3 regions of the Flavobacterium sp. MR2016-29 genome follow, and region 1 is predicted to be linked to each of the others. Evidence: riboswitches for the same ligand, from Rfam matches in the RefSeq annotation. Region 1 holds a riboswitch; each other region holds the start of a gene.
What was found. A riboswitch is a leader RNA that binds a small molecule or an ion and turns the genes downstream of it on or off. The one in region 1 is predicted to bind S-adenosylmethionine.
Positions count from the first base shown of each region.

Region 1 (11,089 bases):
TTGATCGCTTTTTTGATTTTAAGCACAGTATGACAGAAAAATTAGAATACCGTTCTATCAATTTTGTTAGTGAAACTTTTGATGCGGCATTATTTCAGGAAAATTCAGTTGTTAATTATCCTGGAACCGAAGTTGATTTTACCAGAATAATCGAGTATAAACATTTTGGAAATCAAGTTTCAGACAAAACAACTGTCGTAAGAGAATTTACGGTAGATGAAGGAGAACCTTATTACCCTGTTCCGAATCCGCGAAATCAAGAAATTTACGCAAAATACAAAGCTGAGGCTGAAAAACTAATTGATGTTCATTTCGTTGGAAGATTGGCTAACTATAAATATTTCAACATGGATCAAGCGTTTAAAAATGCACTGGATCTTTTTGATACTCTTGAGAATAAAAATAAAGTGAATTATAAAACTGCTGGCTAAATGAAACTTTTTAACACCTTTTTCATGGGAGGTTTTGAATGCGCAGATCATATTAATAGATCTGGCGAAAGAATAAATCTTCTTAAAGAAACACAGCACGATACTCGCGTATACGAAGACTATGAAGCGTTGTATGCTATTGGAATAAAAACAGTACGTGAAGGAATTTGCTGGAGTGAAGTCGAAAAATCTCCTGGTTTTTTTGACTTCACTGAAGTGTATAACCGTATGAAAGCGGCTGAAGAAATAGGTATTCAGCAAATCTGGGATTTGATTCACTTTGGTTACCCTGACGATATTTACCCAACGCATCCGCATTTTTGTGACCGATTTACCGCCTTGTGTGTTGCTTTTGCTTCTTTTTATAATGAAAATTCCATTCAAGAATTATATGTAGTGCCAATTAATGAAATCAGCTTTTTGTCTTGGCATTCTGGCGATGTTCGGGGTACTGTACCATTTGCCGTAAATAGTGGATGGGATATTAAATATCATTTGTGTAAAGCGGCTATTTCTGGAATTAAAGCCTTAAAAACTGTTGATCCTGAATGTGTAATTATTTTGGTAGAACCGTTAGTGAAAATTCATGCGAATGAACAGGAAAATTTGGATATATCTGAATTAAATGAACATCAATTTCAGGCGATGGATATTATTGCCGGAAGAATGTGTCCTGAACTTGGCGGATCTGAAGATTATCTGGATATTTTGGGTTTTAATTATTATTGGAACTGCCAATGGATAGCCAATAGTGAACCGCTGGATTGGCCAGACACAGAACAAAAAAGAACACCACTTTCTGAGTTGCTGCAAGCGGCACATGAAAGATACAAAAAGCCGATTTTTATTTCTGAAACAGGTCATTTTGGCTCAGGTCGAGTAGAATGGATTGAAGAGATTATAAGTCAATCTTTAATTGCCAAAGAAAACGGAGTTGATTTAAACGGTATTTGTATTTACCCAGTTACAGACAGGCCAGATTGGGATAATTTAGAAAGCTACTCTAACTGTGGAATTTTTGATTTGGATGCAAATGGCGAAAGAATTGCTCATCACGAATATTTAGAAGTTATTAAAAATGCAACATCAAAATTTAAAAACACGACCAAAATCATGGATTTTGTACTCAACCTTTTTAGATAATCAATTTAATGAGATGTAAAATGAAACTAAAGAAAACTAAAACCGGAATTACATTCAGTGCTTTCGACTTGCTTCATGCAGGCCATGTGCGTATGCTTGAGGAAGCAAAAATGCATTGTGATTATCTAATCGTAGGTTTGCAAACCGACCCTACGATAGACCGTCCTGAAAAAAACAAACCAACACAATCTGTTGTAGAAAGATACATTCAGCTTAAAGCTTGTAAATTTGTAGATGAAATTATTCCATATACGACAGAACAAGATCTCGAAGATATTCTTCAGGCTTTGCCTATTGATGTTCGTATTTTAGGCGATGAATATAAAGATGTAAGCTTTACAGGAAGAAGCTATTGCGAAAAGATGAATATTAAATTGATTTTTAATCAAAGAAATCATCGATTTTCTAGTAGCGGTCTTCGAAAAGAAGTATACCAGCTGGAGAGCTTAAAACTTGTTAAATAAATCGAACTAAAAAATTAAACTCAACAATAGGTTGACAAACTTATTTATTAAAAAAACATTATTATGAGCACTATTGAAACTTCTAAAACTCAAAATTTCTTCAGGATATTGCTGGGAATTTTTATGATAACTGCCGCAATTGGACATTTTACTTTTCAAAGAGATGATTTTCAAGCTCAGGTTCCAAATTGGATTCCTTTGGATAAAGATCTTGTTGTAATCCTCTCTGGAATTGTAGAAATTATTCTCGGAATTGGAATGATTTTTTTAACCAAATACAAAATAGAATTTGGAATAGCACTGGCTGTTTTTTATGTTTTGGTTTTTCCAGGCAATATTGCTCAATATCTAAATGGAACTGATGCCTTTGGACTAGATACAGACCAATCTCGATTTATTAGATTGTGTTTTCAGCCTGTTTTAATATTTTTAGCATTGTGGTCAACAGGGGCACTTTCTTATCTTTCAAAAAAGACCAATCGTTATATGTTGTAAAAAATTTGTTCTTGATGATCTATTTGTTAATTGGTTTAAGCATTACAGCTTAAACCATTCTTTAACATCTTCTGCAATATTTTCTTGTTCAATACTGCTTTCATATTCATTTGTAGAAGGATTATAACGATAATCTTTTTGCCATTCTTTATGATTTGAAACTACTTTTTTAATCGCTTCGCAAATAAACAAAACTTCTTCATTTGTCATAATCGGATGCAATGACAAACGCACCCATCCTGGCTTATTGGTTTGATTTCTCTGAAGAAGTTCATTTGTTATTATTTCAGATTTTTTCTGATCAATATCAAATAAATAATGTGCATACGTACTTGCACACGACCACCCTCCACGTACCTGAATTCCGAATCTATCATTTAAAAGTCTGACAATTAAGTTATAGTGAATATTTTCGACTATAAAAGAAATACAGCCAATTCGCTCTGTTTCCAAATCACCTAAAAGAGACAAACCCTCTACTTTCTGCAATTCTTCATAACAAAGATCAAGTAATTCTTTGTCTCTTTTTTTTATATTATGAACTCCCATTTTATCTTTAAGTTCTAAAGACAAGGCTGTTCTTATTACTTGCAAAAAACCAGGCGTACCGCCATCTTCTTTAACTTCTATAACATCACTGTAATAATAACCTCCCCACGGATTTGTGCATTTTACATTTCCTCCGCCAGGATTATCAGGATAAGTAGATTTATATAATTGTTCATTAAAAACCAAAATACCGCAAGTTCCGGGACCTCCTAAAAATTTATGCGGAGAAAAGAAAACAGCATCTAATTGTTCTTCTGGATCGTCAGGATGCATATTTATTGCTACATACGGAGCAGAAGCAGCAAAATCTACAAAGCAAAAACCTCCATTTTCGTGCATTACTTTTGCCAGTTCATGATAAGGTGTAATGATTCCTGTAACATTCGAGCAAGCAGTAAAAGAACCAATTTTTAAAGGTCTGTCTGCGTATTTTTTTATGATTTCTGATAGTATTTTAGGGTCGGCCAAATTGTCTTCATTTGGAGGTAAAATCACAACATCGGCAATTGTTTCGTACCAAGAAACCTGATTCGAATGATGCTCCATATGCGTAATAAAAACAACTGGACGCTCATTTTCATTTTTTGTTTTCTCGTTTTCAGTAGTATCAGTTTTTCTTAAACAAATGTAGCGCTGCAGTTTAGACAAAGCCGCCGTCATTCCTGTTCCTGTAGTTACCAAAACATCAGTTGCATTGGCATTTACATGTTTTTTGATTAGTTCTCTCGCATGCTGATAAGCATACGTTGAAGTTTTTCCGGTTTGACTCGAAAATGAATGCGTATTGGCAATCATCGGACCTATTTTAGTCAGCATGATATCTTCAATCGGACCATATAATCTGCCGCTCGCAACCCAATCTGCATACAGTAATTTTTGCTTGCCGTAAACCGATTTAAAAGTATGATTAACTCCAATTGTATTTGCTCTAAATTTAGAAAAATAACATTCTAATTCTATTTGTTGTGTTTCTGTCTCAATCGCATTCATTTCCTTATCATTTAAATTTTAATCTATTTTTCTCTTAGAAAATTTCCTTTTTATGATTAAACCTTTTTATTTAAAAGTGCTTTAAGTGTAGTTTGAAGTTCCTCTCCGCGAAGATTTCTTGCTACAATAATTCCTTTTGAATCGATTAAATAATTAGCCGGAATTGCTCTTACACCATATAATTTAGCGATTGTGCTGTTCCAAAAGGTTAATTCAGAAACCTGAATCCAGTTTAAACCATCATCCTGAATTCCTTTTACCCAGTTTTCTTTCTTTTTATCCAAAGAAACGCCCACAATATTGAATCCTTTGTCGTGAAATTCTTTGTAAGCAGCTACAATATTTGGATTTTCTTTTCGGCATGGTCCACACCATGAAGCCCAAAAATCGATTAAAGTATAGCCTTTTAAATTTTCAGAAAGCTGAACTGATTTTCCTTCAGGATTCTTACCTGTAAAATCTGGTGCTTTTTTGCCAATCTGTAATCCGTTTAAAACCGTTACAAGTTCTTTTAGTTCTTTCACGTAAGTGGTATTTTGCTGGCTTTTATCAAGCAAAGCTATATTTGCCAAAATTTGATCTGGTGTTAATCTGTACGACCAATTTCGATATAAAACATAGGCAGAAACAATAGAATTTGGATGCTCTGTAATAAATTTGCTGATTTCGATGTCATTCTCTTTTCTATAAGCATCGAATAATTCCTGAGAAACTGATCCCTCAACCACAGAAGCGCTGTAATATTTCTTTGGACTTAATTTTACGGTAATTGGACCTTTTTCTAAGAAAATATAAAATGGCGAATTTTCTGTATTAACACTTAAACCATAAAGTTCTGGAGTTTTTACTTTTGTTTTGAAAGCAAATTTCCCGTCTACAACTTTTACTGAATCTATCGTAGTAAACATTTTGTTGTGGAATTTTTGCAGGTAAACATAATTTGCTACTGTATCTATAACAGTTCCTTTTAATTGTAAATTATTTTCTTGCGCCTGAGTTTGGGTAAAGCCAAGAAATAAAGCAAAACCGATTAGTATCTTTTTCATTTGGTTTGGATTTTAAATTGAATTTTAAGTATAATTTGTTGTCGTTTAGTTTAAAATTGGACAAAAAAATTCTTCTGTCACTTTTGGAATGGCTTTTATCAAATGTTGTAAAAACAGAAAAAAGGGGATTAAAAATTATCAGCTTCACATTCGGAAAACTATGAGTTTGTTTTCTGTGAATGATAGTTTAGTGTGTTCGGGACTAGCTTGTAAAAATAATGGCTCATTCTTCATCTTAATTGTAAAAGTTTTAAATAATTAATGAGCTTATTCAGATTTTCTTAGGAAATCGTTCTTATCTGTCCGCCAAAGCGGAAGGATTTAGCACCTTATTTGGCAACAGGTTGCTAAGACTTCATAGGGCCTACTCCCTCAGTCTTTCTGGATAAGTCATGCAAAATTTTCTTTGCTGATGCAAATATATACAAATTCTACAGAATTAGTATAGTTTAAAAAAGTTTTTTTTTAAAATTTTAAAAATAAAATCTTAAAAGAACTTTATAGACTTAATATCAATAAATTAAATCACTGAACAATTAAGTATTATTAAATAAACTGTTCATCTTATTAACTTTCAAATGTAAATTAGATTCTAAATCATTTTTAAATTACAATGTCAGAGATAAAAAACTTGAATCATTTTATAAATATCCTTCAAAAAACGATTAATTTAAAACTCTAACTTGTTGTTTTTCTCAACTAAAACAAGAGTTAACTTACAATTCAATAATGTAAACTTAAAACAGAGTTAATCACAATTTAAATCTTATTTAATATTACAATAGTTATTTTTTAAATACTCCAATAATCAGAGTCATAAATTATCAAAATAGCATTTCTGAAGTTGTTGATAGATAGTTATTGTTGAAGTCTCAAAAAAAATAAATAATATTGCTAAATTGAATAAAACGTTTATAGTATGTCAATTAATTCCAGTTCAGAGCAAAATAAACTTCTCTATGAATTATCTCAAGGGAGCGAGCTGGCGTTTACACAATTGTACAATCAATATAAAAACATTGTTTTTTCAACAGCTTTAAAAATTACAAAATCTAAAATTTTGGCAGAAGAAGCTGTACAAGATGTATTTTTAAAAATTTGGCAAAATCATGAAAACCTTGCCGAAATAGCCAGCATCGAAAATTATCTTTTTATTGTATCTCGAAATCATATTTTCGATATGATTAAAAAAATAGCTAGAGAAACTTCCTTAATTTCTGAAATTGAACACATTAATACTTCTTCAAACGATACTGATACGATTATAAAAGACGATCAGTATAATGTTATTTTAAATCAAATTGTAGAACAGCTTCCTTTCCAACAGCAAAAAATTTACAAAATGGCCAAGTGGGATGGACTAAGTCACCAAAAAATTGGAGAAGATTTAGGAATTTCTACAGAAACGGTAAAAAAACATATGGCGTTGGCATTAAAATTTGTGCGTCATAAAATTTCGCCTTACATGAATATGTTTATGTCGATTCTTTTGTTTTTGATGCTTTATATTCTTCTTCCATAAGCAAGGAACTATACCTAAATTTATTTTTTTTTACATTTTTTTCACTTTCGATTACTCCCTCCCTATTTTTCAATCGTCATTATAATAAAGATCATTATTTATTTAGGCTACCCCTAAATTTAATATGGCTCTTTCAAAAAATAAAGCCCCCAAGCTTACCATAAATTAGTATTAACTCACATTTATAAATAAATGGAAAAAAAAGTATTTGAAGAATTATTTGAAAATTACCTTCAAAATAATCTCTCTGAGGCAGAAGAAAAAAAACTGATGGAGATTATTCAAGAGGGAATTTACGATGATTTCATAAAAGAAAAAATTCAGCTGTTATTGAAAGAAAACGATAATGTGGAATTAGATAAACAAAAGGGAGACGATATCCTTCAATTTATCCTTTCGCAATCTGAATCTGATATAAAAACTAAAGTTATTCCGATTTCAAGAAAAGAAAATTCGAGAAAAATTAGACGTGCCTTAATTGCAATCGCAGCAACTGTTCTTATATTTTTTGCTGTTAAAAACGCTTTAGTTTATAACCAAAAAACAGTTCCTGTTATAACAAAAGGAAATGAGACTGAAGAAGTAAATCCAGTTTTGGCGTATCACGGAAAACAGCTTATACATTTGCCAGATGGAAGTACCATACTTTTAAACGACAACAGCAGCATCGAATACAACCAAAATGAATTTGATACTAAAACTCGAGAAGTGACATTATCAGGAGAAGCTTATTTTGATATTCAAAGAAATGAGAAAAAACCTTTTATCGTTCATACTGGAAAAGTAAGAACGCAAGTTTTAGGAACTGCATTTAATATTAAAGCCAAAAGCAATACCGATGAAGTTGAGGTTACTGTAGAACGCGGTAAAGTTCAGGTTGGCGATCTTAAAAAAGTATATGGCGTAATTACTCCTAATCAGCAGATTAAGGTAAATACAAATACGCTTGTGTACGAACAAAACCAAGTGAATGCTGTCATTGTGATGGAATGGAAAAGCAAATACTTAATTCTCGACAACATCAACATGGAAGAGGCAATTTCGCTTATTTCTCAAAAATATAAAGTGCCAATTACATTATCTAACGAAAAAATTAAAAATTGCAGAATTACGGCAAGTTTTCTTAATGATGAAGATCTTGATCACATCTTAAAAGTAATCTGCAGCGTTATCGAAACTGAATATCGTTATACCGAAAATGGCGCAGTTGTTCTGAAAGGAAACGGCTGTGAATAATAAAAATAGATAAAAAATATTAACCTAAAAAAACTAGCCTATAAACTAAACAAAAAAAAGCCATCTAGCTCCTACACCAGATGGCCACGATTCTTAATAATTAATTCCAGTAACCATTAAAAAACATGCAAATTTATGAAATTACGCTGTAAAACAACCACGTTTGATAGGGAAAAGAACACTTCTTTGTTTCGCCTATCAAAAAAAACAATTATGATCATGCGAATCAGCTTATTCCACATCTTTTTACTGACCTGTGGTACTCATATGGTCTTTGCCACCGAAATGAGCGGACAGAATTTAGAATCTATATCTGTAGATATTGAACTTCATAATCAGGATATCAAGACTCTTTTTAAAACGATCGAAAATAAAACTGGATTGCTGTTTGCTTATCAGCCACAAATCATAAAAGATTTTCCTAAAATTACTACACCAAGAGGACGCAGAACTGTTAGTGATATCTTAGACGCTGTACTTCAAGGCACTAATTTGGTCTACAAACAAGTAGATAAAAATGTTGTGATTTACAAAAAAGAAGTTGCTAAAACTGCTCCAACAGTTTCAAAAACAGAAAATTCAAATGAAGTTGATTATTCGCTTGTTGGTAAAATTTTAGATGAAAACGGATTGCCTTTGCCCGGCGTAAGCGTTGCGCTTGTTGGTGGCAACAAACAAGGAATATCTGATTTTGACGGACAGTTTTATATTAATTTGCCGAAAGGAAAACATGTCTTAAAAGTATCTTATATTGGATATAAAACCCAAGAAGTTACGGTTGAAAATCAAACTTCAATAACAATCAAAATGCAGCCCGATTTAGCAAAATTAGATGAGGTTGTCATTATTGGATACGGAACCACTACAAAAAGAACTTCTACAGGATCTGTTGTAAAAATTACTGCTGAAGATATTGAAAAACAGCCTATAACAAACATTCTTCAGAGTTTGCAGGGAAGAACTCCCGGAGTTTTTGTAACGCAGACTTCTGGCTATGCAGGAAGCAATATGAATATCAGTATTCGTGGTACAAACTCTATTGCAGGAGACAACTTGCCATTATATGTAATTGATGGCGTTCCTTATATCGGCGACGATATCAAAGAGCAGGTTCAATCAGACCGAGTAATTAGAGGCGCTCAAAAATCAACCAGCCCTTTAAATATTATTAATCCAAATGATATCGAAAGCATCGAAATTCTTAAAGATGCAGATGCAACTGCAATTTACGGATCGAGAGGTGCAAATGGTGTTGTACTTATTACGACTAAAAAAGGAGAATCTGGAAAAACTGTATTTACTGTAAATACAAATTCTGGAATTTCAGAAGTAGCACATATGGTAAAAACTTTAGATACTCCTACTTATCTAAACATGCTTCAAACAGCATTAACCAATGGCAAAGCGACACCAAGTGCTTTTAGTAACGGCATCGCCTTAACCGCTTTTGACCAAAATGCTTACACAAACTGGCAACAGAAATTAATAGGCGGTTCGGCTGATTTTAATGATTTTTCAGCAAGTTTAAAAGGCGGCAGCGATAATACCAATTTTCTTTTAAGCAGTGCTTACCATAAAGAAACTACTGTTTTGCCGGGAGATTTTGGTTATAATAAATTTTCTACTAATTTTAATATCAACCATTATACTTTAAATAAAAAGCTGAAATTAGGAGCTTCAGTATTATTTGCGACTGATGAAAATAAATTGCCTTATTACGATATTACCAATTATGCTATTAATACTGCTCCAAATCACCCGATTTACAATTCCGACGGAAGCTATTATTGGTCGCCAACATATTTTAGCGATGTAAACCCAATTGCTGCTTTAGACAGGAGAGTTGAAGATAAAGGAAACAATTTAATTACAAGCTTCAGCGTTCAGTTTGAAATTGCAAAAGGCTTATCTTTTAAAACAGACTTAGGATACGGAAGAGCGCAAATGACGTCAAAACAAATTTTGCCGGCATCTGGAATGAATAATGTTTATTATACGGCCAATAACATTTCGCTAAATACTTCAAGATCGTACACCGTTTCAATTAATAATACTAATAATTTTAGTATTGATCCTCAATTAAATTATTCTACTCCGTTATGGAAAGGTAATCTTACGGCTTTAGTAGGTGGATCTTGGCAGAACAGAAAATCTGAAATGCCTTCGTATGTAAATACGTCAGGGTATAGCTCTGACAATCTTATAGGTATTACAGGAACTGCAACGACAGCAACGATTTACAATGGTTCATCTGAATATAAATATGCTTCTCTTTTTAGCAGAGTAAATTATAATATTTTAAACAAATATATTCTGAATGTAAATTATCGAAGAGATGGATCATCACGTTTTGGCGCCAACAACCGCTACGGAAATTTTGGTTCTGTGGGAGGTGCATGGATTTTTACCGAAGAAGATTTCTTGAAAGGAGATTCTTGGACTTGGCTTAGTTTTGGTAAACTTCGTTCAAGCTACGGAGAAGTTGGAAGCGATGCTATTGGAGATTACGGATATGCTAACACTTACAGTACTTCAACGTATGGAATAGGAAACTCTGCTATGTCTGCAACTAGAATTGCTAATCCAAATTTTCAATGGGAAGTTACTAAGAAATTTGAAGCTGCAATTGACTTAAGTTTCCTTAACGATCGTATTTCATTCAGTGCGGCATATTACAGAAACGTTTCTGGAAATCAATTGGTAAGCGCAACTTTGAGCCCCCAAGCTGGATTTACTTCTTATCAAGCCAATTTAAATGCTGAAGTTGAAAATAAAGGAGTGGAATTTACATTAGGAACAACTAATATTCGTACGAAAAACCTAAGCTGGACAACTTCATTCAACATTTCTAAAAACTCGAATAAATTATTGTCATTTCCAGGTATAGAAACTTCTAGTTATTACACAACTTATGTAGTTGGAAATCCGTTAAGCAGCAGATATTTATACAATTTCACAGGCGTAAACGCAGCAGGAATAGCACAGTTTGAAGATGCGAACGGAGACGGAAAAATTTCAACAGGATTTGCTCAGACAGGAAATGGAGACAGAAAATATTATGGTCCGTCTTATCCTAAATATTATGGTGGAATCTCAAACTCGATTTCATACAAAGCATTTTCTCTTGACTTTTTATTTCAATTTGTTAAACAAGAAGGAAGAAGCCTGCTTTCGTCTATCGCCATACAGCCAGGATATCCTTATGGTTTAGCA
Region 1 covers NZ_JADKPU010000008.1:125,103-136,191, reverse strand. Annotated here, with positions in the region: gene glf (UDP-galactopyranose mutase) at 1-431, shown strand, start outside; gene IR010_RS16635 (hypothetical protein) at 432-1,574, shown strand; gene IR010_RS16630 (adenylyltransferase/cytidyltransferase family protein) at 1,595-2,038, shown strand; gene IR010_RS16625 (hypothetical protein) at 2,102-2,533, shown strand; gene IR010_RS16620 (aminotransferase class V-fold PLP-dependent enzyme) at 2,576-4,072, opposite strand; gene IR010_RS16615 (TlpA disulfide reductase family protein) at 4,129-5,118, opposite strand; SAM riboswitch class I at 5,411-5,510, opposite strand; gene IR010_RS16610 (RNA polymerase sigma factor) at 6,038-6,640, shown strand; gene IR010_RS16605 (FecR family protein) at 6,833-7,876, shown strand; gene IR010_RS16600 (TonB-dependent receptor) at 8,090-11,089, shown strand, end outside.

Region 2 (11,089 bases), on a different contig from region 1:
AGTACTTTGATCGGAAGATTATTGTACGATACAAAATCATTGACTACAGATAAAATAGAAGCAATCGAAAAAAGCAGCAGACAAAAAGGATACGATTATCTTGATTTTTCTTTGGCAACTGATGGTTTAGTAGCAGAAAGAGAGCAAGGAATCACAATTGACGTTGCGCATATTTATTTTTCGACTGCAAAGAAAAGTTACATTATTGCCGATACTCCAGGTCACGTAGAATATACAAGAAACATGGTTACAGGAGCTTCGACTTCTCAGGTTTCGATTATTTTAATTGATGCTAGAAAAGGCGTTATCGAGCAGACATACCGTCACTTTTTCATCAACAATTTATTGAGAGTAAAAGAGGTAATTGTTGCTATTAATAAAATGGATTTAGTGGATTACTCAGAAGAAATTTTCAATAAAATCAAAGCTGATTTTCAGGCATTAAATGCAAAAAGTACTTTTAAGGAACAAAACGTAAGTTATATACCGTTAAGTGCAATTAATGGCGGAAACGTAGTTGACAAATCAGAAAATATGCCTTGGTACGATGGACAAACCGTTTTAGAACATTTAGAAGGATTGCATGCTTCAGATGTTTTTGAAGCTGGAAAAGCACGTTTCCCGGTTCAAACTGTTATTCGTCCAAAAACAGAAGAATACCATGATTTTAGAGGTTACGCAGGAAAATTATACGGAAACTCAATTAAAGTTGGAGATGCCGTAACGGTTCTTCCTTCATTAACAGAATCAAAAGTATCTAAAATTCACTTTTTCGATAAAACATTTGATGAAGCCGTTGCAGGATCTTCGATTACAATCGAATTAGAAAATGATATCAATGTAACGAGAGGAGATATGATTGTAAAATCAGATGAACTTCCAAAAATTGAAAAAGATATTATTACGACAGTTTGCTGGATGGATAGTAAAAAACTGGTTCCAGGAACAAAGTATTTAATACAGCATAATACGAATAGAGTGTTGGCAAAAGTAGAAAGTATTAAAAATACAATTGCAACTGATTATTCAGGAACGACTGAAGCTTCGCAATTAGCCATTAATGAAATTGGAGAAGTAAGCATTAAATTAAGCAAACCGTTATATTTTGATTCTTATAATGAAAACAAATCAAACGGAGCTTTTATCTTAATTGATACTGCAACGAACACAACAGCAGGAGTAGGATTCATTCGATAGTGATAGTTGATGGTTTTTGGTTGATAGTTATTCTTCCAGCAAACCAACAACCAACAACTGACAACCAACAACTAAAGAGAAATGGAAAGTTTTAGAACAGAAATAGAAAATCCGATAGTTCAAAGAGAGATTATCGAATTAGAAAAAAAGATTCATTTATTCCGTGGAGGAAAAATTGATGATGAGCGTTTTCGCAGTCTTCGTTTAGCGCGCGGAATCTACGGACAGCGTCAGGAAGGCGTTCAGATGATTCGTATCAAATTGCCTTATGGTAAAGTTACCAGTGAGCAATTAGTGCGTATTACACAAGTTTCTGATGAATATTCTACTGGACGTTTACACATTACAACGCGTCAGGATATTCAGATTCACTACGTAAGTCTAGACAGAACACCAGAGCTTTGGGCAGATTTGGCTAAAGACGATATCACACTTCGTGAAGCTTGTGGAAACACGGTTAGAAATATTACAGGAAGTGAGTTAGCAGGTGTAGATGTAAACGAACCATTTGATGTTTCGCCTTATGCACACGGACTTTTTCAATATCTGTTAAGAAACCCAATCTGTCAGGAAATGGGACGTAAATTCAAAATTTCGTTCTCTTCTTCAGACGAAGATACCGCTTTGAGTTATTTACACGATTTAGGATTTATTCCGAAAATTAAAGATGGGCAAAAAGGTTTTAAAATCATGTTTGGAGGAGGTTTAGGATCTCAGCCAGCACATGCAGAATTGCTTTCGGAATTTGTTCCGGTAAACGAAATCATTCCAACAGCAGAAGGAATCATTCGTATTTTCGACAGATACGGAGAACGTGCTAAAAGAATGAAAGCACGTATGAAATTCTTAATCAAAGAAATAGGAAAAGATGTTTTTCTTGATTTGGTTGAAAAAGAGAAAAAAGCCATCGCTTTTGAAACTTATGAAATTGATACAACCGCTTTTGAAGGTCCAATTCCAGAACCATTATTAGAAGCTCCACAGATTACGATTGAAGATACTGCAGCTTATGAAGCCTGGAAAAAATCGAACGTAATTAAGCAGAAACAAGAAGGTTATTACGCGATTGGTATCAAAGTTTTATTAGGAGATTTTTATACGGATAAAGCCAGATTATTAGCGGCATTAATTAAAAATTACGCAGCAAATGAATTACGTTTTTCATTGCGTCAAAATATTGTAATACGTCACGTAAAAGAAGAGAATCTTCCTTTCTTTTATCAGGAATTAGCCAAATTGAACTTTGTTCATTTAGGGTATAATTCTACAGCAGATATTACAGCATGTCCGGGAACTGATACTTGCAATTTGGGGATTGCAAGCAGTACCGGAATTGCAGAAGAATTAGAAAAAGTTTTAAATGCCGAATATCCTCAGTATTTAAACAACCGCGAAATCGAAATCAAAATTTCTGGCTGTATGAATGCCTGCGGACAGCACAATATGTCTGCAATTGGGTTCCAAGGAATGTCAATCAATTCAGGAAAATTAGTTGCTCCGGCTTTACAGGTTTTATTAGGCGGAGGAAGATTAGGAAACGGATCAGGACGTTTTGCTGATAAAGTAATTAAAATTCCAAGCCGTAGAGGACCAGATGCATTACGTACCATCTTAAATGATTATGATGCCAATGCAAACGGAGAAAAATTCTTGAATTATTATGATGCAAAAGGAGAGAAATATTTCTATGAAATTCTAAAGCCTTTCGCAGATGTTACCAATTTAACAGAAGCTGATTTTGTAGACTGGGGTAACGCAGACAATTACGTAAAAGCAGTTGGAGTTGGAGAATGTGCCGGAGTAGTGATCGATTTAGTAGCAACTTTATTGTTTGAAGCTAAAGAGAAATTGATTTTGGCTCAAGAATCTTTCGACGAGAAAAAATGGCCAGATGCTATTTATCATGCTTATGCAGGATTTGTAAATGGAGCAAAAGCTTTGTTATTGTCTGAAAACGAAAAAACAAATAATCACGCAGGAATTGTAGACTTGTTTGATACCATTTTTATTGAAAAAAATAAAATAGAATTAAACTCAACTTTTAAAGATTTGGTTTACCAAATCAATAAAAATGAACCATCTGAAGCTTTCGCTAAAGATTACATTGCTCAGGCAGTAGTTTTCTTTGATAAAATTGAAACTTTCAGAGCTCAAGAATTAGCAAATGCTTAATATAAAACCCAAAATAACTTTAGTCGGTGCAGGTCCGGGCGATCCTGATCTACTTACGCTCAAATCTGTAAAAGCATTGGCTGAAGCCAACGTGGTTTTATATGACGCTTTGGCCAATGAAGAAATTCTGGATTACGCACCTAAAAATGCAATTAGAATTTTTGTTGGAAAAAGAATCGGAAATCATGCCTATACGCAAGATCAAATTAATCAACTAATTGTTGATAATGCTTTGACATACGGAAATGTAGTCCGACTAAAAGGCGGAGATCCATTTATTTTTGGAAGAGGAAGCGAAGAAGTTGATTTTGCGGAAAGTTTCGGAATCGAAACAATTGTTGTACCCGGAATTTCATCTGTAGTTGCAGTTCCTGCAAGTCAGGGAATTTCGATTACAAAACGCGGCGTTTCAGAAAGCTTTTGGGCCATTACCGGAACAACTTCCGACAGGAAATTATCTGCAGATGTGGCTTTGGCAGCTCAATCTTCTGCAACTGTTGTGATCTTGATGGGAATGCACAAATTACCTCAAATTATCGATTTGTTTCAAAAAGAAAATAAAGGAAATTTACCCGTTGCAATCATCCAAAAAGGAACAACAGCAGATGAAAAAGTTGGCGTTGGAACAGTAGATTCGATTTTAGAAGTTGTAAAACAAAAAGAATTAGGTTCACCAGCAATTATTGTTTTAGGAGAAGTTGTTCGCGAAAGCAACAAATTAAAAGGGTTTTACGAGGAATTTCTATCGAAAGAAATCGGAAGATAAGAAAAGCGTAGCCTGAGGCTTCAACTTCAGGAGCGTATGAATATTTAATTCAATATTCATCGAAAAATCATCTAATTTTGATTGGATGAAAATAAATTAAAATGGAACAAAACGAATTATATCCAATATTTCTAAAACTTCACAATCTAAACGTATTAATTGTGGGGGGAGGAAATGTAGGTCTGGAAAAGCTTTCTTTTTTGTTAAAATCAAGTCCAAATGCAAATGTTGAGGTTGTAGCACCCGATTTTCATTTAGAAATTAAAATTTTAGCAGAAAAGCATCCATCAATTAAATTGACGGAAGCGAAGTTCAAAAAGAAGATGCTCAAAAAACGTCACATGGTAATAGCCTGTACAGACGATTTAAAAGTAAATAAAAGAGTTTACGATTTATCGAGAAAGCGTTATTTGATTTGCAATATTGCCGATACGCCAGATTTATGTGATTATTATTTAGGCGGAATCGTAACGAAAGGAAACGTAAAAATCGCCATTTCGACAAACGGAAAATCACCAACAACCGCCAAAAGATTGCGGGAGTTTTTTGAAGAAGTAATTCCGGAGGACATCAATAAAATGGTTGAAAACCTCAATGAATACAGAAGAACCTTGAAAGGCGATTTTGAAGAAAAAGTAAAAAGAATGAACGAGATAACCGATTCATTAAAACATAAAGAGTAAAAAGTTAAGCAGAGAAATCAATGATAAAAATCATTGAAAATAGAATAAATTATTCGTTTCTTTGTATTATTAAGAATGATTATAAACAACAACCATAATGATTAAAACAGATATACTTATAATTGGAGCAGGCCCAACAGGTTTATTTGCCGTTTTCGAGGCAGGATTATTAAAATTAAAATGCCATATTTTAGATGCATTGCCACAAGCAGGAGGACAGCTTTCAGAATTGTATCCAAAAAAACCAATTTATGATATTCCTGGTTTCCCAGAAGTTTTAGCAGGAGATTTAATTGATAACTTACAAGAACAAATTAAGCAGTTTGAGCCAGGTTATACATTAGGAGAGCGCGCTGAAACCATCGAAAAACAAGAAGACGGAAGTTTCATTGTAACATCAAATAAAGGAACTAAATTTCACGCGCCTGTTATCGCAATCGCAGGAGGTTTAGGAAGTTTTGAGCCACGCAAGCCACTGATTGAAGATATCGAGTTTTATGAAGATAAAGGAGTTAAATACTTCATTAAAAATCCGGAGAAATTCAGAGATAAAAGAGTTGTAATTGCCGGAGGAGGAGATTCAGCTTTAGACTGGAGTATTTTCTTGGCAAATGTAGCGTCAGAAGTTACTTTAATTCACCGTAGAAATGAATTTAGAGGAGCGCTAGATTCTGTAGAAAAAGTACAGGAATTAAAAACAGCCGGAAAAATCAAATTGATTACTCCAGCAGAAGTTATCGGAATCAATGGTGCAGAGCACGTTGAATCTTTAGATATAGAAGAAAACGGCGCACACCGTAAAATCGAAACTGATTTCTTTATTCCGCTTTTCGGATTAACACCAAAATTAGGACCAATCGCAGACTGGGGATTAGAAATCGAAAAAAATGCCATTAAAGTAAACAATGCATTAGATTACCAGACAAACATTCCGGGAATCTTTGCCATTGGAGACGTAAACACATACCCAGGAAAATTAAAGTTAATCCTTTGTGGATTCCACGAAGCAACTTTAATGTGTCAGGCGGCATACCAAATCATCAATCCAGGTAAAAAATACGTATTGAAATATACAACAGTTTCTGGTGTAGACGGTTTTGACGGAACTCGTAAAGAAGCTCCAAAAGCAGTTGTCAAGGCGATAGTTTAATCTGAGATGCTGAGAAACTAAGGTTCTAAGTGACTAAGATTTTTTATATAGAAAGCTCAAACTTTTTAAAGTTTGGGCTTTATTTTTTAGAAACAAATTAAACATAGCCAGTGGTTTCAACCACTGGAACACAACGCATGAACACAACGCATGAATATAATATATTAACAAGGAACAATGAATTATCACAATATGTTCCCCGCGGTTGAAACCGCGGGCTATATTTGAAAATCAAAGTCAAGCTTTAACAGAACCTTAGCGACTTAGAACCTCAGAACCTTAGAAAAAAAACATTTGCAAATCGAAAGCCTATTTCATACCTTTGCACTGTTCTTAAAATTATTGTCAGTTATCACGAAAGGCGGAGGGATAGACCCAATGAAACCTTAGCAACCCTTTATCATAAAGAAGGTGCTAAATTCTACTTTATACAACATTTTCCAGTATTAAAGATAGATAACACAAATACATTACTTGTATTTCTCAAACTTTTCCAGACAACTTACAATATTTACTGAAGCAATTCAGTATCATGAGCGAATCATTGGCGCATTTTTGCTGTCAATAGTTCCCGCTTTCGCCTATATCTCTCCGTTTCACTGCGAGGATACCGGCTCAATCGGGGCTAATGAGCAGGCAATTGTGCACTTTTGGAATTAATTTGAAAAAAAATATCGAAGGTTAAATCCGACAGGCTTTTCAATCCCGAGGCTTCGGGACTGTTGGGTTTAAATAGAGCCTTCAAAATCATAATTAAAAAAGCTTGGCGCCTTAGCGTCTTTGCGGCAAATATAAGATGGCAATAACAATTCAGGAAGCAATAAAAAAAAATATCCTAATCCTTGACGGAGCAATGGGAACCATGTTGCAGCGCTATAACTTTTCGGAAGAAGATTTTCGTGGAGAGCGTTTCAAAGATTTTCCGCATCCATTAAAAGGAAACAACGATTTACTATCCATAACACAACCACAAGCAATTCGCGATGTTCACGCTGCTTATTACGAAGCCGGTGCAGATATCGTAGAAACCAATACTTTTTCAGGAACTACAATCGGTATGGCCGATTATTTCTTGGAAGATTTGGTTTACGAATTAAACTACGAATCGGCAAAACTCGCCAGAGAAGTAGCCGATGAGTTTACTGCAAAAAATCCAGACAAACCACGTTTTGTAGCCGGCTCAATCGGCCCAACAAACCGTACGGCAAGTATGTCGCCAGACGTAAACGACCCGGGTTATAGAGCCGTAACGTTTGACGATTTAAGAATCGCTTACAAACAACAAGTTGAAGCTTTAATGGATGGTGGCTGTGATTTATTATTGGTAGAAACTATTTTCGATACTTTAAATGCCAAAGCAGCACTTTTTGCAATTGAAGAAGTAAAAGACGAACGCAATATCGATATTCCAATCATGGTTTCAGGAACCATTACAGATGCTTCTGGAAGAACACTTTCTGGACAAACAGTTGAAGCATTTTTGATTTCAGTTTCTCATATTCCATTATTAAGCGTAGGATTCAATTGCGCTTTAGGAGCCGATTTGTTGAAACCGTATTTAAAAACATTGGCACAACACACGCAGTTTAATGTTTCGGCACATCCAAATGCAGGACTGCCAAATGCATTCGGGCAATATGATGAAACACCAGAACAGACTCAGGCTTTTATCAGAGAATATTTAGACGATAATTTAATCAACATAATCGGGGGTTGTTGCGGAACAACTCCGGATCATATTAGGTTGATTGCTGAGGTTGCGAAAGGTTATAAGCCGAGAGTAGCGCCGGTTATTGCCTAAAGTTTCGCTCCTGCAAGGTTTTCAAAACCTTGTAGGTATGAATATACTTGATAAATATAAATATTATTAAATGGATGGAGATCATATTGTTTATTCAGAAGATGGGGAAGTATTTAAAACTTTTTTAAATTCAAATTGGTATGATACGATGAATCCATATTTATATTGTGTATCTGAATTAAAAAGTATTAAAAGTAAGATTGATAATAACGAAAAATTCAAAATAGAAAGTAATGGTAAAATATATCATATTACGACAAATTTAGAATTTAGGGTATGGATCGAAAAGGTGTTTAATGGAGGATTTGAGAAACATATTTTTAGTGATTAAAAGTCAATAACAAACCTACAAGGTTTTAAAAACCTTGCAGGTTGAATGAGAATAAAATGTTCCGTAGGAAATCATCGGTAGAAAAAAAGGACAATTGAAATCGTGGAAAATAGATTATTTGTTTCAACCGAGTTTGCGTGAGGGATAGAAGTGAAAAGCCCACAGTCTGACGAAGGAAGAGCGAGGACTTGTAACGGATAGCCCGGCCGAAGGACACGCCCAAATTAAAATATTGAAAACGAATATACCTACAAGGTTTTAAAAACCTCGCAGGAAAGAAAATAGAATAAAAAACTTAGAACCTTAGTCCCGAGGCTTCGGGATCAGGATCTTAGTAACTTTAAAAAAAATGACAGAAAAAAGAAGAGACCTTGTATTAGCTGGATTAGAACCGTTAATCATTACGCCTGAAAGTGTTTTTGTAAACATTGGCGAGCGTACGAATGTAACAGGTTCGAGAAAATTCCTTCGCTTAATCAAGGAAGAGAAATATGACGAGGCGCTTGATATTGCAAGACAGCAGGTAGAAGGTGGAGCACAGATCATCGATATTAATATGGATGAAGGAATGCTTGATGGTGTTCAGGCAATGACTAAATTTTTGAATTTAATTGCATCTGAACCGGATATTTCGAGAGTGCCGATTATGATCGACAGTTCGAAATGGGAAATCATCGAAGCAGGTCTAAAAGTAGTACAAGGAAAAAGCGTTGTAAACTCAATTTCTTTAAAAGAAGGTGAAGAAGCTTTTATTCACCATGCCAAATTAATCAAACGTTACGGAGCGGCAGCGATTATCATGGCTTTTGACGAAGTAGGTCAGGCCGATAATTTTGACCGAAGAGTTGAAATTTGTCAGCGTTCGTATGATATTTTGGTTAATAAAGTTGGTTTTCCTCCACAGGATATTATTTTCGATTTGAACATTTTCCCCGTTGCAACCGGAATGGAAGAACATCGCTTAAATGCTTTGGACTTTTTTAGAGGTACAAAATGGGTTCGTGATAACTTGCCACATGCGCACATTAGCGGCGGGGTGAGTAACGTTTCGTTCTCTTTTAGAGGAAATGATACGGTTCGTGAAGCGATGCACTCGGTGTTTTTATACCACGCGATCAAGAACGGAATGACGATGGGAATTGTAAATCCGGAAATGCTTTCGATTTATGATGATATTCCGAAAGACTTATTAGAACATGTTGAAGACGTAATTTTAGATAGACGTGATGACGCAACTGAACGACTTTTAGATTTTGCGGAGAATGTAAAAGGCGAAGTAAAATCAGATGAAAAAGCGATTCAGGAATGGCGTTTAGGAACGGTTCAGGAACGTATAACGCATTCATTAGTAAAAGGAGTTGATGCTTTTATTGAAGAAGATGTTGAAGAAGCGCGTTTAGCAGCAACAAAACCAATTGAAGTTATCGAAATCAATTTGATGACGGGAATGAACGTGGTTGGAGATTTATTCGGAAGCGGAAAAATGTTCTTGCCACAAGTAGTAAAATCGGCACGTGTAATGAAAAAAGCCGTTGCCTATTTATTGCCTTATATTGAAGCAAGCAAACAAGCCGGAGACAAGCAAGGAAACGGAAAAATCCTAATGGCAACGGTAAAAGGCGACGTTCACGATATTGGTAAAAACATCGTTTCTGTAGTTTTGGCTTGTAACAACTACGAGATTGTAGATCTTGGTGTTATGGTGCCTCCGGAAAAAATTATTGCAGCTGCAATTGAGCATAATGTTGATATTATTGGCTTAAGCGGACTGATTACGCCTTCGCTTGACGAAATGGTGTATTTAGCCAAAGAATTAGACAAACAAGGAATTAAAATCCCGATTATGATTGGCGGAGCAACGACTTCGCGCGCGCATACCGCCGTGAAAATTGCGCCTCAATACAGAGAAACTGTAATTCACGTAAATGATGCTTCTAGAGCTGTTACGGTAGCAGGAAATCTTTTAGATCATAACCGTAAAATATATGCAAGCGATATTCGTGCAGAATACGATGCGTTTAGAGAAACGTTTTTAAATCGTTCAAGAGATAAAAATTTCCTGACGATTGAGCAAGCGCGTAAAAATAAATTACAATTGGATTGGGATGAATACGTTCCGACGAAGCCAAAATTTATTGGTAATCAAATCATCGAAGTTGAATTGGATGTTTTAGTCCCGTATATCGACTGGACGCCGTTTTTTAGAACTTGGGAATTGTTCGGCAAATATCCCGCAATTTTAACGGATGAGGTTGTAGGAACTGAAGCAACTTCTGTTTTTGCAGATGCTCAGGAAATGCTGAAAGTAATTTTAGCCGAGAAAAAATTGACTGCGAAGGGAATCTACGGAATCTTCCCTGCAAACCAAATTGATGATGATGATATCGAATTGCGTGATGAAAACGGAAAAGTGTTGGAGAAATTCTTAACGCTTCGTCAGCAATCGCAAAAAACGAAAGGTGCTCCAAACATCGCTTTGTCTGATTTTATCTTGCCAAAAGACTCAGGAATTACAGATTATATGGGTGCATTTTGTGTTACAACAGGTTTTGGTGTTGACGAATGGGCTGCCGAATTCGAAAAAGATTTAGACGACTATAATTCGATTATGGTTAAAGCTTTAGCCGATCGTTTTGCTGAGGCTTTCGCCGAATATCTGCACGAAAAAGTACGTCAGGATTTCTGGGGTTACGATCCTCAAGAATCACTGTCGACTGAGGATTTGATCGAAGAAAATTATAAGGGAATTCGTCCGGCACCTGGATATCCAGCTTGTCCGGATCACTTGGAAAAACCAACAATCTGGAAGCTTTTAAATGTAGCCGAAGAAATTGGAGTAACTCTAACAGAAAGTATGGCAATGTGGCCGGCTTCATCTGTTTCCGGATATTACTTCGGGAATCCGAAAAGTAAATACTTCGGACTTGGAAAAATAAAAGAAGACCAAGTTGTAGATTATGCCAAACGACGCAACGTTCCAACAGATTAT
Region 2 covers NZ_JADKPU010000007.1:162,148-173,236, reverse strand. Annotated here, with positions in the region: gene IR010_RS15700 (sulfate adenylyltransferase subunit 1) at 1-1,197, shown strand, start outside; gene IR010_RS15695 (HEPN domain-containing protein) at 1,279-3,369, shown strand; gene cobA (uroporphyrinogen-III C-methyltransferase) at 3,362-4,135, shown strand; gene IR010_RS15685 (bifunctional precorrin-2 dehydrogenase/sirohydrochlorin ferrochelatase) at 4,237-4,818, shown strand; gene IR010_RS15680 (NAD(P)/FAD-dependent oxidoreductase) at 4,916-5,968, shown strand; SAM riboswitch class I at 6,315-6,431, shown strand; gene IR010_RS15675 (homocysteine S-methyltransferase family protein) at 6,765-7,769, shown strand; gene IR010_RS15670 (hypothetical protein) at 7,840-8,100, shown strand; gene metH (methionine synthase) at 8,450-11,089, shown strand, end outside.
Region 2: another riboswitch for S-adenosylmethionine. It lies ahead of IR010_RS15675 (homocysteine S-methyltransferase family protein); the one in region 1 lies ahead of IR010_RS16615 (TlpA disulfide reductase family protein).

Region 3 (11,089 bases), on a different contig from region 1:
CATACGTATCAGAAATCGAATCATGCCAGCCTCTTGAACCGCCTAAAAAAGTAAGAGCATCAAAAGGAATAAAACGGCATAAGTTTCTTTTAAAAATAGTTCCGAAACTTGGTTTTTCTCCATTTTCATCTACTACAATAGTTCCTGTAATAAATTTACCTATAGATCTTCCAAACAATCCTTCCATTACACTGTAATAAATAAGTGATCCTGAAATAAAAAGAAAATTCCATCCAAAATCGCCCAATCCGTCAAGCCAAAGACTAACTGAGTTTAAACCAAATAATCCGTTAATAAGGCCAATTAGAACTAAGATTGCAAAGAAAAGAAATAGAAAAAAAACAAGATCTATAATGTAATTTAAAAAGCGTGCTCCGCCTGATACTAATAAATGTTCATCTAAAATGTAAGTAGAATTACTCATGTGTGGTTGGGTTTAAGTTTTTGGTTATGAATACTTTTTGATTTCGCTATTAACAAAAATATACTTTTTACTGAAATAACCTAAAATAAAATAACGATTTTTAACAGTACTAAATTTACAGTCAAAAATCGTTATTTGATAAATCTCAGGTTTTAAAATCTGATACCGAAGCCCTGAAAACTAAAGTCTTAAATATTTTAAGACAGCGCTTGTCTTAAGTCAGCAATAACATCTTCTACAGTTTCTAAACCAACAGAAACACGAACTAAACCTTGCGTGATCCCAACAGCCAATTGATCTTCTTCAGATAATTTACTGTGTGTTGTCGATGCCGGATGCGTTACAATTGATCTTGTATCGCCAATATTTGCTGATAATGAACAAAGCTCTATTTTATTTAAAAATTTCCTTCCTGCTTCAATCCCTCCTTTAATTTCAAAAGCAATAATATTGCCGCCCAATTTCATTTGTTTTTTCGCAACTTCATATTGTGGGTGCGATTTCAAAAACGGATATTTTACACTGTTTACATTTGGATGCGATTCTAAAAATTCAGCCACTTTCAATGCATTTTCGCAGTGTCTTTCTACACGAATGACCAAAGTCTCTAAACTTTTTGATAAAACCCAGGCATTAAACGGAGATAAAGCCGGACCTGTATTTCTTGAGAATAAATAAATCTGTCTGATTAAATCTTCACTTCCTACTGTAACACCACCTAAAACTCGGCCTTGACCGTCAATCAATTTAGTTGCAGAATGTACGACTAAATGCGCTCCAAATTTAATTGGCTGTTGAATATAAGGCGTTGCAAAACAGTTGTCGATAATTAAAATCAAATTGTGTTTTTTCGCTATATCTCCTAACAATTGCAAATCAATTACATCGACACTAGGATTTGTAGGCGATTCTGCGTATAATATTTTCGTGTTTGGTTTGATTAAAGCTTCGATCGTTTCAGGCTTATTAATCTCAAAATAAGAAGTTTCGATATTCCATTTTGGAAAATAAGTAACGAATAATGCATGCGTAGAACCAAAAACGCTGCTTGCAGAAACAATGTGATCTCCAGCATTTAACAAAGCCGCAAATGTTGAATATACTGCTGCCATTCCCGTTGCGAAAGCATAACCAGCTTCTGCACCTTCCATTTTACAAATTTTGTCAACAAACTCTGTTGTATTAGGATTGCTGAAACGGCTGTAAATGTTTCTTTCTTTTTCTTCTGTAAAAGAAGCTCTCATATCTTCGGCATCTTCAAATACAAAGCTTGACGATAAGTATAATGGCACCGAATGCTCTAAATACTGAGTTCTTTCTAATTGTGTTCTTATGGCTTGAGTTTCAAAACCAAATTCTTCTTTATTCATTGTGTTGTTATTTTTTTTTGTTTCAGGTTTGAGGTTTCAAGTTTCAATTTCAAACCAAACTTAAAATCTAAACCAAAACGAGTCTAATCACTTATTCAATTATAGCATTATCTAATTGACTAATTCTTATAATATTTCGTTGTTTAAAACAACTTTGTAGCTAATGGTTGCTGTTGGTTCAACAGTTTTCGCAACTGAGCAGTATTTCTCGAAAGAAAGCTGTGCGGCGCGCTGCGCTTTCTCAGGAATGATATCGCCTTCTAAATAGAAAATCACATCGATTTCCTTAAAAGGTTTTGCTTCGTCAACCTGTACGCGAGTTCCTTCGACCTCAGCATTAAAAGAAGTAATTTCCTGACGCTGTTTTTTTAAAATCGAAATCATATCAATTGCACTGCATCCTGCAACGCCCATTAATACAAGCTCCATCGGACTGGCGCCTAAATCGCTTCCACCGAATTCGGCTCTGCTGTCAACGTCAACTACGTGTCCGCGTTCATTTTTTACTTTAAAATGAAATGCGTCATTTACTCTGTTTAAAGTTACTTTCATTGTGTTGTTATTTTTTTGTTTTGTTATAGTCTTGTAAATCTAAAATCTCAAGTCTAAAATTTGCACTCTAAAATCGTATTATCCTTTATCCGACAATCTTAAAATATCTCCAAAAACGCCTCTTGCTGTTACAGCAGAACCTGCACCAGCTCCCTGAATAACAATCGGGCGATCTCCATACGATTCTGTATAAATTTCGAAGAAAGAATCTGAACCTTTTAAGCCGCCAAGAGCAGTATCTGAAGGAACAGAAACTAATTTTACTTCCAGATTTCCTTTATCATTTTGTAAATCTCCAGACAATTCGCCAATGTATCTTAATACGTGATTTGGTTTTTGATCGGCTTTTATTTTATCGTAAATTGGGTCAAATTCTTTTAATTTGGTTAAGAAATCGCTAACGTTTCCATCACGTAAATGTTCTGGAATAAGATTCTGAATTGAGATTTCTTCAAACTCGTTTTGCAAATCTAATTCTCTTGCCAGAATTAATAATTTTCTTCCCACATCGTTGCCGCATAAATCCTCACGCGGGTCTGGTTCTGTGTATCCGTTGTCAATTGCTTCTTGCAAAATCTGGCTGAACGGAACATCTTTTGCAGAGAAATTATTGAATAAATAGCTCAATGTTCCGGAGAAAACGCCTTTAATTTTTGTGATGTTTTCACCAGAAAGATGCAATAATTTAATAGTATCAATTAAAGGCAAACCTGCACCAACATTGGTTTCGTACAAATAATTCTTTTGATTTTCTGCTAAAGATTTTCTTATTTCCTTATAAAAACCATAACTCAAAGTATTCGCTACTTTATTAGATGAAATCAAATCGAAACTGCTTTCTATAAGCGGAATATAATTTTCAACGAAAGTTGCACTTGCTGTATTATCAATTGCAATTAAATTTTCTAAATGGTATTCATTTGCATAAGCGATAATATCTTGAATAGTATAACCATCTCCTTTGCTTGCAATATCATTTTTCCAGCTTGAAGTTACACCGTTTTTGTTTAAAAGCAGTTTTTTAGAATTTGCAATTGCAAAAACATTCAATTTAACATCTTTACGTTTTTCGATAGCTGAAGCCGATTCTAAAATTTGATTGATTAACGTTCCGCCTACTAATCCGTGACCAAAAATCGCGATGTTTATTTTCTTAGAAACACCAAAGATTTCACCGTGAATAACATTTAAGGCTTTGTTTAATTCTTCTTTTTTAACAACCAAACTCACGTTTTTACCCGTTACAGTGTTGTTGAATAATATCGGAACAATTTTATTTTTGATTAAAGCAGTGTATGGTTTATGAAAAGTACTTAAATCCTGGCCAATAATCGAAATTACCGAAACATTATCGGTTACTGTAATCTGATTTACGTCTTTAGAATAAAAGTCGTTTTCGAATTCTTTCTCTAATTCAACCATTGCAGTTGTAGCCTTATCAGTAGCAACAACAAGTCCGATTCCTCTTTCTGAAGAACCTTGCGAAATAATACTTACGCTGATATTATGATCGCCCATTACTTTAAAAATTCGGGCATCTACTCCAGCTTTTCCAAGTAATCCTCGGCCTTCAAGATTTACTAACGAAACGTTTTCTAAAACAGAAAGCGTTTTAATTCCTTCTTTAGCAGAATCTGAAGTGATTAAAGTACCGCGGTTTTCGTGATTGAATGTATTTAAAATACGAAGCGGAATATTTTTTTCCAACAAAGGAATTATCGTTTTAGCATGCAAAATTGTTGCTCCAAAATTCGCTAATTCGTTCGCTTCGTTAAACGACAAATATTCGATTTTTTTAGCATCGGCAACTAAATCAGGATTTGCTGTGTAGATTCCGTCAACGTGAGTAAAATTTTGAAGTTCTTCGGCATCTAAATAATTAGCAATTAAAGATGCCGTATAATTACTTCCGTTTCTTCCTAAAGTCGTTGTGTCATTGTTGTTGTTTGAACCAATAAAACCTGTTACGATGTTTACTGTTGAACCATTATGCAATTTGAAATAATTGATAACATTTTTCTTAGAAAGCTGTTCTAAAGGCTGTGCGTCGCCAAATTTCGAATCGGTTTTGAGCAATTCTCTTGTATCAACAAAATTCGCAGGAATTCCTTTTTCAACTAAAATTGAAGTCAGTAATTTAGCCGAAAGCAATTCTCCTTTTGATAAAATCTGATCTTTAATTTTATTGCTGTAATCTCCAATTAAGCTTACACCTTCAAAAAGTTTGTCTAAAATAGTAAACTCTTCTGATAAATCGACTTGCGGGAAATCTGAAATTTGATAGGCTTTAAAGCTTTCCAACAAAGGTTTGTAATTTCCATTTTTAGCTGCAATTCTTAAAATGTCTTCTAATTCGTCTGTCGCATTACCGCGTGCCGAAACGACAACGGCAATTTGCTCGCCTTGATTTACTTTATCTGAAATGATTGAAACGACTTTGTTTAGTCCTTCTCCGTTTGATAACGATTTACCTCCAAATTTTAATATTTTCATTTTATTTTGCTATTGTTTCTGCCTTAAAAATATCGGCAAGTAAATGATCTAATTGTTTGTACTCGATTAAAAAAGCGTCATGTCCGTGAACCGAATCTATTTCGCTGTAAAAAACATTTTCTTTAAATTTCTTTAATTCCTGAAAAGTTTCCAGGTTTTCTTTTGGTGTAAAAAACAAATCCGAATTGATTCCGATAATATGAATCGATGCAGTTGTTTTCGACAATAAGGTTTCGAAATCATCACTATTTCGAGTTATGTCTATGGTTTTTAGCAATTGATTCATCAATTTATAAGATGACAATTGATATCTTTTTTGTAATTTTTTACCATGATGCGCCAGCCAGCTTTCGATATTAAAAATCAAAAGATCTTGGTTAATGGTTCGTTTAAATTTTTCTTTGAATGATTCAGGAGAACGGTAACACAACATTGCATGAATTCTTGCATCTTCTATTGGTTTAGAGGAATTGTTCAGGATTTGTTCCTGTAAAAAGCAATTTGCAATCATCCAGTCGGTCGATTTCCAGTCGGTTGCAATCGGAATTAAATTTTCGGCAATGTTGGGTTCCAAAGCCAAGATTTCCCAAGCGATACCGCCACCCACAGAACCGCCGATTATAGCAAACAACTGCTCAATATTTAAAGCTTTAACTCCTTTTATGAAAATGCGCGCAACATCTCTAGCCGTAAAATCTTGGTAATTTTCAACTATAAACGAATCATTCCCGTTTCCTGGAATATTAAATGCCAGAATGGTGTACTTGCTTGTATCAATTGTTTTTCCGTCGCCAATTAAGTCGTTCCACCACCCATTTTCGCCTGTAACCTGAGCGTTTCCTGTTAAGGCATGGTTGACCAAAACGATTGGAGCACTGTGCAACGGCAAACCAGAAAGTGTAAAACTTAAGGGTACTAACGGATATAGTGCACCACTTTCTGTGATGAAATCTTGAATTATAATGGGACTTGGTATATTTTCCAATTTCAAATCTTTTATTAATTGATTTGTATGTGGAAATATTAGAAAGAAAAGTCTAGAGTGAAACTAGAAAAATTCTTGTTGTTATCTTTCCACGTTTGGGCGTGGTAGAATGCAGCACCTTCTTCGCTTTAGCGAAGGGTTGCTAAGGATTCATCGGGTCTAATCCCTCGTCCTTTCTTTATAACATTTCAATACGTTTTTGAACTTAAAGGTGCAAATTAACTACTAATTTCTTAAACAAACAAATTTTATCGAAACTGATTCCGGAATTTGCTGAACATAATTCAAACCAAAACTAATGTACGCAAAAAATTACCGAACAATTTGCTCAGTAAAATTAAGCAGGTTTACCCTTATTTTATAATACTTTTTGAGTTAGATAAAAAGTGTTTCATTTTCTTTTGAATACATCAAAAACAATAAAGAATTTGGTTCTTTTTTAATTTCTTTTTTATCCGTTTCCGTTATTCCAAATCTTGGATGTATCAATTCATTTGTTGGCGGTGGCGGATTGTTTCTTTTCGTTCTTAAGTTTTTCAATGTAGAAAACGTTTTGGTTATGTAGTTTAATGTGCTCATAATATTTAAGTTTAAGTTTGTTAGCGTTTTATAATCTTTATTTTTTCTTTGTTTTTTTGTTATGGTAACCTGATGAAATAAAAAAACCCTTTTGGGTTTTAATACCAAAAGGGTTTAAGTTTTTAAAACTTACATATACTTTTAGTATCAACAGACGCGTACACAAATAAGTGCGACATTAAACATCTTGTTCATGTTCATCTGTAGGGATTTATTCATCTGTGATTTACTTGCTATTTTTAAAAAATTTTGCATTTTTATATTTTTAATAAGCTTCTCGAAACTCTTGACACATTCTTACTTTTTATTCTTTTCAAAAAATCTAAGAAATAATATTATAGTCAACTGTTTATTCGATCTGCATAACTATTATTAGATAACTAAATTTGTTTTTGGTAGTTTTTAGGTATTACAAATGTGCGAATATTTTTTCAATAATCCAAGTGACTATCAAGCAATTAATTACAAAAAACGTTAAAAAACATGATTTAAACGTTAAAAAACATCTTACAAAAAGTCATTTTTATTATTTATAAGCTTAAACCTACAAATAAAATCATAATTTTTCTGTTTCAAAATATCAAAGAACTAACTAATATAAATCCACTACAGCCAAATCGTTTCTTTATTTTTTATTTTTTCAGCTACTTTTAAAATGTCTGTTATAATTCCTCTCGAAATAGCCTGCTTACATGGTGATGCGCTCTGAATTACAATTGGAACCGCCGAATACGATTGTGTATAAATTTCAAAAATAGAATCTGAACCTTTCAATTGTCCGATTGCAGATGTAATAGGTTCTGAAACTAATTTGACTTCTAATAAATTTCGCTCAATATCAAATTCTCCTACATATCTCAAAACATGATTGTCGGCTTGAGTGATTTTTGCGATTTTAAAATATCGGTCTATTGCTTCTTTATTAAGTATTCCGTTTTTCTCTAAATGTTCTTGATTTATAAGAGAATTGATTTTTATATCTGAAAGTTCAAAATCCTTCCCAATTTCCCTCGTTAAAATAAGCAGTTTTTTCGCCGTATCGTTTCCGGATAAATCTTCTTTGAAAGTAGCACGCATTAAACCAAGCAGACTAGCATCTTTTAAAACAGAAGAAAAAGAAGTTTCTTCAGAAGAAAATCGGTTAAAAACATAACTCAGATTGTCTGAAAAAACACCTCTGATTTTTGTAATCTTTTCGCCCGAATAATACAAATCTCTTATCGTTTGCAAGACGGGAAAACCTGTATCTACCGAGGTTTCATACAAAAACTCTTTGTCGTATTTTTTCAGATTCTCTCTTATTTCTTTATAAAGACTAAGTGGCAATGTATTCGCTTTTTTGTTTACCGCTACAATATTAAAGCCGTTTTGAATCAATGTGTTGTAATGCCCAATCAGTTCGTCGCTGGCGGTAGCGTCGACTGCAATTAAATTTTCGAATTCGTTTTCCTTTGCAAATTCAACAATATCTTCTATTTTAAAAGGAACAGCTAATTCTCTAAAATTGGTTTCCCAAGCATATCCAACGCCTTCTTTCTCGAAAAAAGCGACCGTAGAATTAGTAATTATCGGAAAATGAAAATCGATATTTTTACTTTGAAGAAAAAATTCCTGACTTTCGATAATCTGATTGATTAAAGTGCTTCCGATATTTCCAATTCCGAAAAGGATGATATTTATTTTAAGCTTTGACATAATTTTAATTTTTAATTTTTTCCATATATAAATACTATAAGTTCATTTAATAATCTCATCTATAATATTTGACACTTAGGCGGATTTCAATGTGTCGGTAATACAATGCGCTTTACTAAAAATGAACTTATAGTACTTATGGTGAAATATTTATGCTAAACGTTTTTTCATAAAAAATCACCCCTAGCAACACCACATTGCTAAAGGCAATTTTCAAACAAAAAACAAAAAAACCTAATTTTTTATACTGTATTGCGATTGTGTAACGCTTGCAAAAACAGTTTGCAGGTCAGCAATTAAATCTTCAATATCTTCGATACCTACAGAAAGTCGGACCAAATCTTTTGAAACTCCAGTTTCTAATTGTTCATCATCAGACAATTGCTGGTGTGTTGTGCTTGCGGGATGAATAATTAGCGATTTTGTATCGCCAATATTGGCCAACAGTGAAAATAATTTCGTTTCATCTACTACTTTTTTAGCCGCTTCAAAACCGCCTTTTAATCCAAAAGTGATAATACCGCTTTTACCTTCTGGCAGATATTGCTGTGCTAAATCGTAATATTTACTTGATTTTAAACCCGGATAATTTACCCAGACTACTTCTTCTTGTTTCTCTAACCATTCGGCTAAAGCCAAAGCATTTTCGCTGTGTTTCTTAATTCTGATTGGCAAAGTTTCTAATCCCTGAATGATTTGAAAAGCATTAAACGGACTCAAAGCCGCACCAAAATCACGCAAACCTTCGATTCTTGCTTTCGCAATAAAAGCAGCATTTCCTAAGGCTTCGTGATAAACTAATCCGTGATAACCTGCTGAAGGTTCTGTAAATTCAGGAAATTTTCCGTTCGACCAGTCAAAAGTTCCGGCATCAATAATAACACCACCTAATGAAGTTCCGTTTCCGGAAATATATTTAGTTAAGGAATGAATTACAATATTGGCTCCGTGCTCAATCGGATTCAATAAATAAGGAGTAGCAACCGTATTGTCTACAATAAACGGTACTTTAAAGTTTTTGGCTTCCGCCGAAATTCCTTTCAAGTCTAAAACATCTAATTTCGGATTTCCTAAAGATTCAACAAAGAAAGCTCTTGTATTTTCTTTAGCTGCTTTTGTAAAATTTTCGGGTTTTGAAGGATCTACAAAAGTGGTTGTAATTCCTAAACGAGGCAAAGTTACTTTTAAAAGATTATAAGTTCCTCCATATAAACTATTTGAAGCCACAATATGATCACCCGCTTTTAGCAAAGTCAAAAAAGTAGTCGAAATTGCTGAAGCTCCAGAAGCCGTAACTACCGCACCAATACCGCCTTCAAGCGCTGCAAGCCGTTGTTCTAAAACATCGTTTGTTGGATTATTTAATCTCGTATAAATAAATCCAGCTTCTGCAAGACCAAATAAATTGGCGGCATGATCTGAATTATTAAAAACGTATGATGATGTCTGGTAAATTGGCACTGCTCTAGTTCCTGAATTTTTAGTAACGTCGTGTCCTGCGTGTAGTGCATTTGTTGCGAATTTTTGTGTGCTCATGATTTCTTAGTTTTAGATACTGTTAATACTATTATATATTGTTATTGAAATGATTTTTGAATTGAAATTTGAGATTATCTAACATATAGATCTTCTTCTTCGAGATTATACATATGAAACAATAAAGATTTTTGACCTTTTATATTTTTCTCAGGATCATAATTTCCAACTTCACTTGTTGGTTCTTCCAATTTATCTTGGTTTTTTTGAGAATCTGTTCTCAATAAGTACTGAAATGCGATTGTATTTATATCTAATGTATTCATGTTTTAAAATTTAAAATGTTGAAATAAAAAAAGCCCTTTCGGATGGCTACCAAAAGGGCTTATAGTTCTAACTATAACAAAGATTCTATCTTTCACTTTTGGCAACAGCTAATTGGGATGCACATTTGCATCATCTCACAACACATCATTCTTTTTTTAGCTATTGTTTTCATTTTATTATTTTAATTCTTTTTTAAACTCGACTAATTTGATAGGATAAATTTAATAATATTTATTGAACTACCAAATCAAAAATTATAATTTAACATTTAAAGGCTTTTTATTCATTCAAAAAAAATAGCAGGCTTAATAATTCAGTTTTATTTCATTTTTGAATAAAAAAAAACCTCTGCAAAATGCAGAGGTTCTATATAAATATGTTTTGAAAACAAACTACAATAGTGTCTCTGCGGAAGATTCCGGCATCATACAAGACATATTGCAAATTGTTAATTTCATTGTTTCTTTTTATTAGATGAGGCAAATTTGCAAACTATTTTTTAATTGACCAAAGAAAATCGAAAATAATTTCTATTACCCTATCAATTTAGTATGTTTTGTTAAATTTATGCTTATAAAATTAAAAAAAGCAGAACTTTAATTTGGAAATCAAAATGGTTTTATACCTTTGCACGCGAATACAGAGGAAAAATTTGAACTGATTGCAACCTCTTCATAATGAAACGGTTCGTTATGAATGCTGAAGAATTACTTTCAGCAGTAAAAAATGCTAAAGCAGAAACTCTCCTTTAGCCCTTTTTAGCAATTATTTCTCCTCGCTTAATTTTAATTTAATAAATTATTATGGCTTATTTATTTACGTCAGAATCTGTTAGTGAAGGGCATCCAGACAAAGTTGCAGATCAAATTTCGGATGCATTAATTGATAACTTTTTGGCATTTGACGCTGATTCAAAAGTAGCTTGTGAAACTCTAGTTACAACTGGTCAGGTAATTTTAGCAGGTGAAGTAAAATCGAATACTTATCTAGATGTGCAGCAAATTGCGCGCGAAGTAATCCGTAAAATCGGATATACAAAAAGCGAGTATATGTTTGAGGCAAATTCTTGTGGAATTTTATCAGCAATTCACGAACAATCAGCTGATATTAACCAAGGTGTTGACAGAGCTAAGCCAGAAGAGCAAGGTGCAGGAGATCAAGGAATGATGTTTGGTTACGCAACTAACG
Region 3 covers NZ_JADKPU010000007.1:176,910-187,998, forward strand. Annotated here, with positions in the region: gene IR010_RS15725 (RDD family protein) at 1-424, opposite strand, end outside; gene IR010_RS15730 (trans-sulfuration enzyme family protein) at 622-1,794, opposite strand; gene IR010_RS15735 (OsmC family protein) at 1,921-2,346, opposite strand; gene thrA (bifunctional aspartate kinase/homoserine dehydrogenase I) at 2,425-4,839, opposite strand; gene IR010_RS15745 (alpha/beta fold hydrolase) at 4,841-5,830, opposite strand; SAM riboswitch class I at 5,903-6,011, opposite strand; gene IR010_RS15750 (hypothetical protein) at 6,200-6,403, opposite strand; gene IR010_RS15755 (aspartate kinase) at 7,010-8,098, opposite strand; gene IR010_RS15760 (O-acetylhomoserine aminocarboxypropyltransferase/cysteine synthase family protein) at 8,333-9,634, opposite strand; gene IR010_RS15765 (hypothetical protein) at 9,709-9,900, opposite strand; gene metK (methionine adenosyltransferase) at 10,705-11,089, shown strand, end outside.
Region 3: another riboswitch for S-adenosylmethionine. It lies ahead of IR010_RS15745 (alpha/beta fold hydrolase); the one in region 1 lies ahead of IR010_RS16615 (TlpA disulfide reductase family protein).